Regions from separate parts of the Kosakonia pseudosacchari genome, predicted to be linked through region 1. Evidence: predicted binding sites of a transcription regulator. Region 1 holds the regulator's gene; each other region holds the start of a gene.
The links. The regulator CRP, encoded in region 1, controls carbon source genes, mostly activating them, when cyclic AMP is high. The targets are predictions, from matches to a motif close to ATGTGANNNNNNTCACAT.

Region 2: the regulator CRP is predicted to act here: its motif matches at 1,840-1,857, upstream of udp (uridine phosphorylase).
Region 3: the regulator CRP is predicted to act here: its motif matches at 2,031-2,048, upstream of uxuA (mannonate dehydratase).

What each region holds. Positions count from the first base shown of each region.
Region 1 is NZ_CP063425.1:4,478,573-4,481,854, forward strand. Features, by position in the region: gene IP581_RS21365 (phosphoribulokinase) at 1-347, shown strand, start outside; gene IP581_RS21370 (OsmC family protein) at 390-794, opposite strand; gene crp (cAMP-activated global transcriptional regulator CRP) at 1,099-1,731, shown strand; gene IP581_RS21380 (YccS/YhfK family putative transporter) at 1,778-3,282, shown strand, end outside.
Region 2 is NZ_CP063425.1:197,674-200,955, reverse strand. Features, by position in the region: gene rmuC (DNA recombination protein RmuC) at 1-819, opposite strand, end outside; gene udp (uridine phosphorylase) at 955-1,716, opposite strand; gene IP581_RS00940 (dienelactone hydrolase family protein) at 1,976-2,782, shown strand; gene metE (5-methyltetrahydropteroyltriglutamate--homocysteine S-methyltransferase) at 2,827-3,282, opposite strand, start outside.
Region 3 is NZ_CP063425.1:3,231,492-3,234,773, reverse strand. Features, by position in the region: gene IP581_RS15240 (CobW family GTP-binding protein) at 1-352, opposite strand, end outside; gene IP581_RS15235 (mannitol dehydrogenase family protein) at 473-1,939, opposite strand; gene uxuA (mannonate dehydratase) at 2,146-3,282, shown strand, end outside.

The DNA.
Region 1 (3,282 bases):
CGCGTGAAGCAGTAATGGATTCTGTCGTGCGTTCGATGGAGGATTACATCAATTTTATTACGCCGCAATTTTCCCGTACGCACATTAACTTCCAGCGTGTCCCTACGGTGGATACGTCTAATCCGTTCGCCGCGAAAGGTATTCCCTCACTGGACGAAAGTTTTGTGGTGATCCACTTCCGTAACCTGGAAGGGATTGATTACCCGTGGTTGCTGGCGATGCTGCAAGGCTCGTTTATTTCGCATATGGATACGCTGGTGGTGCCTGGCGGAAAAATGGGGCTGGCGATGGAGTTGATTATGACGCCGCTGGTGCAACGGCTGATGGAAGGCAAAAAGATCAAATAATGCAGAAAGCCCGGTAAGCAACACGCTGCCGGGCTTTTCGCATCAGGCTTCGATAACTTCGTAAGAGTGGGTGATGTTCACCGCTTTTTCGAGCATCAACGCCACCGAGCAATACTTCTCCGCGGATAAATCCACCGCACGGGAAACCGCCGCGTCCTTCAGCGCTTTACCGGTGACGATAAAGTGCAAATTGATGTGGGTAAACAGGCGCGGCGCTTCTTCGCGACGCTCTGAAGTCAGCTTCACTTCGCAGTCGGTCACGTCATGACGCCCTTTTTGCAAAATAGAAACCACATCGATAGCGCTACATCCGCCCGCCGCCATCAACACCATTTCCATCGGGCTTGGTGCTTTGTCGCCGGAGTTACCGTCCATCAGGATTTGGTGGCCCGAGGCGGACTCACCGAGGAACGTTAACCCTTCAACCCATTTCACACGTGCCTGCATTTTCTTCACTCCGGAGTAGCAATTTTCTTTACAGATTACGCGTACATAACAAAACTCGCAACGGAAGGCGACCTGCGTCATGCTGAAGCGAGACACCAGGAGACAGGCGGTAAAAGCTATGCTAAAACACTCTGGATGCTACAGAGATAAATGGATGTTACGCATGTATGCATGACATCATACTTTAGAGACCGCAGATGACGCTGACGGTCCACTTCCCTGGATGCGGGAAGCTTAGATTGCAACCCCAGACGTAGGGGCTCATCCTGTGTCTGAGACAGCTTATAACAGAGGATAATCGCGCATGGTGCTTGGCAAACCACAAACAGACCCGACGCTTGAATGGTTCTTGTCTCATTGCCACATTCATAAGTACCCGTCGAAGAGCACGCTGATTCACCAGGGTGAAAAAGCGGAAACGCTGTACTACATCGTTAAAGGCTCAGTGGCAGTGCTGATCAAGGACGAAGAGGGTAAAGAGATGATCCTCTCCTACCTGAACCAGGGAGATTTTATCGGTGAACTGGGCCTGTTCGAAGAGGGTCAGGAGCGCAGTGCATGGGTACGCGCTAAAACGGCTTGTGAAGTGGCTGAAATCTCGTACAAAAAATTCCGTCAGTTAATCCAGGTTAACCCGGATATCCTGATGCGTCTTTCCTCGCAAATGGCGCGTCGCCTGCAGGTCACTTCAGAAAAAGTGGGTAACCTCGCCTTCCTGGACGTAACCGGCCGTATCGCGCAAACGCTGTTAAACCTGGCGAAACAGCCAGACGCAATGACCCATCCGGACGGCATGCAAATTAAAATTACTCGCCAGGAAATTGGTCAGATCGTCGGTTGTTCCCGTGAAACAGTGGGCCGCATTCTCAAAATGCTCGAAGATCAGAACCTGATCTCCGCCCATGGTAAAACCATCGTCGTATACGGAACGCGTTAATCTGTAAAACGGCGCAGCTTACACGCTGCGTCGTTTTTCTTCCCTCATGTGGCGCAGGCTGATTTATCACCCCGAAATCAACTACGCACTGCGACAAACGCTGGTGTTATGTTTGCCTGTGGCGATTGGCCTTCTCGTTGGTCACCTGCAACAAGGTCTGCTGTTTTCCCTCGTTCCCGCCTGCTGCAACATTGCCGGGCTTGATACGCCGCATAAACGTTTTTTCAAACGCCTGATCATTGGCGGAACCTTGTTTGCAGGCAGTAGCCTGATGGTGCAATTATTGCTGGCGAAAGATCTCCCGCTGCCGCTGATCCTCACCGGACTGACGCTGGTTTTAGGCGTGACCGCCGAAATCAGTGCGCTGCATGGCCGCCTGCTTCCCGCTTCACTGATTGCCGCTATTTTTACCCTCAGCCTTGCCGGCAACATGCCGGTATGGGAACCGCTGCTTATCTATGCGCTGGGCACATTGTGGTATGGGCTGTTCAACTGGTTCTGGTTCTGGATGTGGCGCGAGCAACCGCTGCGCGAATCCCTCAGCCTGCTCTACCGGCAACTGGCAGATTACTGCGAAGCGAAATACAGCCTGCTGACGCAGCACGCCGACCCGGAAAAAGCCCTGCCGCCGTTGCTTGCCCGCCAGCAAAAAGCGGTGGATATGATAAGCCAGTGCTACCAGCAACTGCATATGCTGGCAGCCAATAAACACAACGATTACAAACGGCTACTGCGGGTTTTCCAGGTGGGGCTGGATCTGCAAGAGCACATTTCGGTGAGTTTACACCAGCCGGAAGAGGTGCAGAAACTGGTGGAACAAACCCACGCCGAACAGGTGATCCGCTGGAACGCGCAAACTGTCGCCGCTCGCTTACGTGTGCTGGCAGACGACATTCTCTATCACCGCTATCCCACGCGCTTCAACATGGATAAGCAGATCGGCGCGCTGGAAAAAATCGCCCGCCAGCATCCGGATAACCCGGTCGGTCAGTTCTGCGCCTGGCATTTTAGCCGTATCGCGCGCGTCTTGCGCACTCAACGCCCGCTCTATGCTCGCGATCTGATGGCGGAAAAGCAGCGGCGCTTGCCCCTTTTCCCGGCGCTGAAAAGCTATTTATCACTGAAATCTGCGGCGCTGCGTAATGCCGCACGGATAAGCGTCATGCTCAGCATCGCCAGCCTGATGGGCAGCGCCCTGCATTTACCGAAACCCTACTGGATCATGATGACGGTGATGTTTGTTACGCAAAACGGTTATGGCGCAACGCGCGTTCGCATTGTCCACCGGGCGGCGGGCACCATTGCGGGGCTGGTGATTGCCGGAGCTACATTGCACTTTCATGTTCCCCTCGGTTTTACGCTGGCCGCAATGCTGATGATTACGCTGGTCAGTTATCTCATTATTCGGAAAAACTACGGCTGGGCGATGGTGGGTTTTACCATTACCGCCGTCTACACCTTGCAGTTGCTGACGCTAAATGGTGAGCAGTTTATTGTCGCCCGGCTTATTGATACGTTGATTGGTTGCCTGATCGCTTTCGGCGGCATGGT
Region 2 (3,282 bases), 630 kb from region 1:
GTCGTCGTCGGCATTGAAATAACGTTCGTAAGCGACCAGCGTCATTTTGGCGTCGATCACCACATCTTTGCCCTGCGGCAGACGCACGATCACATCCGGTTGCATCCGCGCGCGATGGTCATTTTCAATACTGACCTGGGTTTCGTATTCATAACCTTCACGTAAACCAGAGGCTTCCAGCACGCGGGTCAGCACCACTTCCCCCCAGTTACCCTGGGTTTTGTTATCGCCTTTCAGCGCCCGTGTCAGGTTTATCGCTTCCTGCGCCATCTGGGCATTCAGCTGTTGCAGGTTGCGAATTTCATGTGCCAGCGTGTGGCGTTCACGCGCTTCCTGACCAAAACTCTCCTGCACCTGACGGCGAAAACCATCAAGTTGCTCGCGCAGCGGCGTTAGCAGACCGTTCAGGCTTTGCCGGTTTTGTTCATCCACGCGGCGATTGCTCTGCTCGAAGATACGATTAGCAAGATTTTCAAACTGTTCGCTCAACCGCTGCTCGCTGCTGTGCATCTGGCGTAGCTTCTCTTCAGCATGCAACTGAGTAGATTCAAGCCGGGTCGTCACTTCGCGTAAATCCGCTTCCAGCGAGCTATTGATATGTTGCAGGCTACGCAGCTCGTTATTGAGCAACCCGCACTCTTCGCGCCAGTGTTCGTTTTGGGTTATCTGCTGCCGGGCGGCGCTCAGTTCGCTAAAGACATCACGCTGCTCCGCGAGCAGATCCGCCTGCTGCTGCGCCCCTCGCCAGCTTGCTGCCAGCCAGCCGACCAGTAAACCCGCCAGCGCAACGGCTGCCATGACGATGATTGAAGTGTCCACCACGTCCCCTTAGTGATAACGCCTGTAGCGGAGGATTGTGCTGTATAAACGTCCAGTTTGGAAGGGGTTTTCCTGCGAAGCAGTACGCAAAAAGAAAAGGCCGAACGCATCGGCCTTTGCAAAAGGGAAGGCGAATTACAGAAGACGACGCGCCGCTTCCACCACGATTTTCACCGCGTGGCTTTCGGTCTGCTTCATGGTTTCCGCATTCGGGATCTCTTGCTGGGTGCGGTTTACAATCACACCGGCAACCATGCCTGCACGCAGCCCCTGGCTTGCGCACATGGTCAGCAGCGTGGCGGATTCCATTTCATAGTTCATCACGCCCATGGACTGCCACTCTTCCATGGAACCTTTAAAGCGGTTCACCACGCGACCAGAGAAGGTGTCGTAACGCTCCTGGCCTGGGTAGAAGGTGTCGGAAGAGGCGGTAACGCCGATATGTTTCGTTGCGCCAATCGCATCCGCTGCGGCAACCAGCGCGGTAGTGCACTCAAAATCCGCCACCGCCGGGTACTCCATCGGTGCAAAGTGCAGGCTCGCGCCGTCAAGGCGCACGGACGCGGTGGTGATCAACACGTCGCCAACATTAATGTGCGGCTGAATCGCACCGGTGGTGCCCACACGCAGGAAAGTGCGGATGCCAAGCTGCGCCAGTTCTTCAACGGCGATAGAGGTTGACGGGCCGCCGATGCCGGTGGAACAAACGATAACCGGTTTGCCATCCAGCTCTGCGCGCCAGCTGGTAAATTCGCGGTGAGATGCCAGTTTGACCGGCTTATCCATCAGCGCGGCGATCTTTTCCACACGCTCCGGATCGCCAGGGACGATGGCCAGCGTAGCCCCTTGTAAATCGTTTTTGGTGAGGCCGAGATGAAAAACATCAGACTTGGACATAACAGACTCCTCTGTGGTCGGTTTTATCAGTAGAGGCAAAAAGATACTTTACAGAAGGCACGGATATAATTTCGTGACTGATATCACCATGAATAAAACTGATTGCATTTCATTTCCATAAATTAGTGATTTACATCACATTAACACGACACATCCCACAACTCAGCAGCAAAGATAGTCTACGGCACGGTGATTTGCGCGCGCGGCAGGCCTTCCCGTCTATAGTTATTGAAGCGCTAAAAAAGGTATGGAGAATGCCATGACAACCAACAACACACCAGGCTTTGCACCTGCGGCTTCACCTCTCGCTTCAACCGTTGTTCACACGCCGGAAGACGCCTTAATCGCAGGCGAAACGTCTATTCCGACACAGGGCGAAAATATGCCCGCTTTTCACGCCCGACCGAAAAATGCCGAAGGCCCATTGCCGATTGTCATTGTGGTGCAGGAAATTTTCGGCGTGCATGAGCATATTCGCGATCTGTGCCGCCGTCTGGCACTGGAAGGCTATCTCGCCATCGCGCCGGAGCTCTATTTCCGTCAGGGCGATCCAAATGATTTCGCCGATATTCAAACCCTGCTAAGCGGCCTGGTAAGCAAAGTACCGGACGCGCAAGTGCTCGCCGACCTGGATCATGTCGCCAGTTGGGCAGCGCGCAACGGCGGGAACGCGCATCAGCTGTTAGTGACCGGTTTTTGCTGGGGCGGACGCATCGCCTGGCTGTATGCCGCGCACAATCCGCAGTTGAAAGCCGCCGTCGCCTGGTATGGCAAGCTGGTGGGGGAGAAATCGCTCAATTCTCCGCGTCACCCGGTGGATATCGCCACTGAACTTACCGCGCCAGTGCTCGGTTTATATGGCGCACAGGATACCGGTATTCCGCTGGAGAGTGTGGAAACCATGCGCCAGGCGCTCAGAGCCGCGAACGCCAAGGCTGAAATCATCGTCTACCCCGAAGCGGGTCACGCGTTTAATGCGGACTACCGCCCAAGCTATCACGCAGAATCCGCCGCCGATGGCTGGCAGCGGATGCTGGCATGGTTTGCGCAGTACGTTAAAAAATAAGTTTTTTTGCGCCGCCGGCTTCACACCGGACGGCGCGGTAAGGCTTACTGCTGACGCAGGTTCTGCGCGGCTTTCACCATATTTGCCAGCGCGCTACGGGTTTCCGGCCAGCCGCGGGTTTTCAGGCCGCAGTCCGGGTTCACCCACAAGCGTTGTGCGGGGATGCGCTGCGCCGCTTTTTGCAGCAGCGCTTCGATCCACTCAACGCTCGGGACATTCGGCGAGTGAATGTCATACACGCCTGGACCGATTTCGTTCGGGTACTCAAACTCTTCAAACGACTCCAGCAATTCCATATCCGAACGCGAGGTTTCAATAGTGATCACATCGGCATCCAGCGCGGCAATGGAATCCATGATGTCGTTGAACTCGCAGTAACACATATGGGTGTGGATCTGCGTGTCATCTTTCGCTACCGCCGCGTTAATGCGGAAGGCTTCCACACCCCACGCCAGATAGGCATCCCAGTCGCTGCGACGCAGCGGCAAGCCTTCGCGCAG
Region 3 (3,282 bases), 1.2 Mb from region 1:
CGCGCAGGTCAATCCACGGCTCATACACCGGCGCGGTGAGCATATCGAGGATCTGTTTTGGGTGGCCCAGCCCGGTCGGTTCTATCAGCAGGCGGTCAGGTTTCCCCTGGCGCAGCAGCGTATTGAGACCCACCTGCATCGGCAGGCCATTCACACAGCACATACATCCGCCCGGGATCTCTTTTAGCAGCGCACCGCTGTCAGCCAGTAGCGCGCCATCAATGCCGACTTCACCAAATTCATTCACCAGCACGGCCCATTTTTCCTGCGGGTCTTTATTGGCCAGCAAATGCAAAATCGACGTGGTTTTACCGCTTCCGAGAAAGCCGGTGATGAGGTTGGTTTTGGTCACAAGAGCTCCAGGCGTCAACAAAATTTAAACATGACTGACGATCCTGGCGAAAAAAGTGCGAAAAGAGAAGGGCGCGGACGGCGTAAAAGCACTAACCGTCCGCTTTAGTAGCAGAAATTGTTAATTACCGAGTGCGCGTTTCACCGCGGCATGCGCACCTTCGGTGATGAGCATCTGCCATGCGTCATTAATGGCATTAACAAACGTCGGGTTGAGCGGCAGGTCGCTACCGAAAATCTCTTTGAGCGTCAGCAGTGCCATTACGCGTTCATCAACGCTGCTGGTTTCAACAATCGCGTGAATTTTATCCGCCAGCGGATCGCGAATATCAATACTGTTACCGGCGTCATCCACGCCGCTGACGTAGCGCATCCAGCCCGCAATGCCCAGCGCTAACAGCGGCCACTGCGTTTCTCGTTGCAAATGTACCCGAACACCGTCCAGCATACGCTGCGGTAGCTTCTGGCTGCCGTCCATGGCGATTTGCCAGGTACGGTGCTTCAGCGCCGGGTTAGCAAAACGGTCGATCAGGCTATCGGCATAGGCGGTAAGATCAACGCCGGTAATACGCAGCGTCGGGGCTTGTTCCTGGAGCATCAGGCGGCGCACCGCCGTGCGGAAGACATCATCCTGCATGCAGTCATTAATATGCGCGAAGCCTGCCAGGTAACCGAGATAGGCCAGAAAAGAGTGGCTGCCATTGAGCATACGTAACTTCATCTGCTCCCACGGCTGCACATCCTGCACCAGTTGTACGCCAGCTACTTCCCATTCGGGACGTCCGGCAACGAAATTATCTTCAATTACCCACTGAATGAACGGCTCGCAACTGATGGCGCACGGATCAAATACCCCCAGTGCTTCGCCAATTTCCGCCAGTGATTCATCTGTTGCCGCCGGAACAATGCGGTCCACCATGGTGGCCGGGAAACTTACATGTTCCTCTATCCACTGCGCCAGTTCCGGTGAGCGGGTTTGCGCCATTCCGAGTACGGCATTTTTAACAATATGTCCATTATCGGGAATATTATCGCAGGAGAGTACCGTAAAGGGCGGCAGCCCGCGTTCACGGCGACGGGAGAGCGCTTCAACCAGAATCCCTGGCGCTGAGTGCGGTTCGCCTGGGTGCTGGAGATCGTGTTCGATGCGCGGCTGATGCAGATCCAGTTTGCCGCTGGCAGGATCGATGCAATAGCCTTTCTCGGTGATGGTCAGGGAAACAATCGCCACTTGCGGTTCGCAAAATTTTTCAATAATGGCGGGCAGCGAGTCGAGTTTCGCGTTCAGGCATTCGTTCACCACGCCAATGATTATCGGTTGGTTTCCCTCCGCCCCTTTTTCCAGCACGGTGTATAAATGATTCTGCTCGCGTAACTGGGACATCAGCACATCGCCGCTGAACAGGCTGATTTCACAGATCCCCCAGTCACCGCCTTGCGCGTTAAGCACCCGGTTGGTCAGCAGTGCCTGATGCGCGCGATGAAATGCGCCAAAACCAAAGTGCACAATTCGCGAGCGCAGTTGTGTGCGGTCATACTGGGGTTGCTGTACGCTGGCGGGCAGCGTTACGGAGGCGATTGTCTTCATCTATATACACCTGATTAACCAATAATTAACAATGCGCAGTGTAAAGTTATATGACAGCAAAAAGAATTGGTATGCCGTAATTATCCGGGGAATGTGAGCTGGATCAATCATTGCTGTGGGAAGATTTGACCGCTGCAATTAAGCATGTATGGTAGTCGTCATATGTTTGTGTGTATTGGTATAACAACTTTGTAGAGGGTAAGGCAATGGAACAAACCTGGCGTTGGTATGGACCGAACGATCCGGTGTCGCTTGATGATGTGCGTCAGGCAGGCGCGACGGGCGTCGTGACCGCACTGCACCATATCCCGAACGGCCAGGTCTGGCCGGTTGACGAGATCAAAGCGCGTCAGGCGCTGCTGGCGGAAAAAGGGCTGGTCTGGTCGGTGGTCGAAAGTATTCCGGTGCATGAAGATATTAAAACCCATACCGGGCAGTACGATACCTGGATTGCCAACTACCAGCAGAGTATTCGCAATCTGGCAGCCTGCGGTATTGACACCGTGTGCTACAACTTTATGCCGATCCTCGACTGGACGCGTACCGATCTGGAATATGAACTGCCGGACGGCTCCAGAGCGCTGCGTTTTGACCAGATTGCTTTTGCCGCGTTTGAGTTGCATATCCTGAAGCGCAAAGGCGCAGAAGCTGACTACAGCGAAGAAGAGCAGCGCCAGGCGCAGGCTTACTTCAACGCCATGACTAAAGCGGAAGTCGAAAAGCTGACGCGCAATATCATCGCTGGTCTGCCTGGCGCGGAAGAGGGTTATACCCTTGAGCAGTTCCATGCGCGCCTTGCGGAATACGACGGGATCGACAAAGCGCAACTGCGTGAAAACATGGCCTATTTCCTGCGCGCTATTGTGCCGGTTGCGCAGGAAGTGGGCGTGCGTATGGCGGTTCACCCGGACGATCCGCCGCGCCCGATCCTCGGCCTGCCGCGTATCGTTTCTACTCTTGAAGATATGCAGTGGCTGAAAGAAGCGGTAGACAGCATCAATAACGGTTTCACGATGTGCACAGGTTCATACGGTGTGCGTGCAGATAACGACTTAGTGCGGATGATCGAGACGTTTGGCGATCGCATTCACTTCACGCACCTGCGTTCAACCTGTCGCGAAGATAACCCGAAAACGTTCCATGAAGCCGCGCATTTGCAGGGCGATGTGGATATGGTGTCGGTGGTTGCCGCCATTCTGACCGAAGAGCAGCGCCGCAAGAAAGCCGGCGATTTGCGTCCGATCCCGTTCCGCCCGGATCATGGTCACCAGATGCTGGACGATCTGCGTAAGAAAACCAACCCAGGTTACTCGGCGATTGGTCGCCTGAAAGGGATGGCGGAA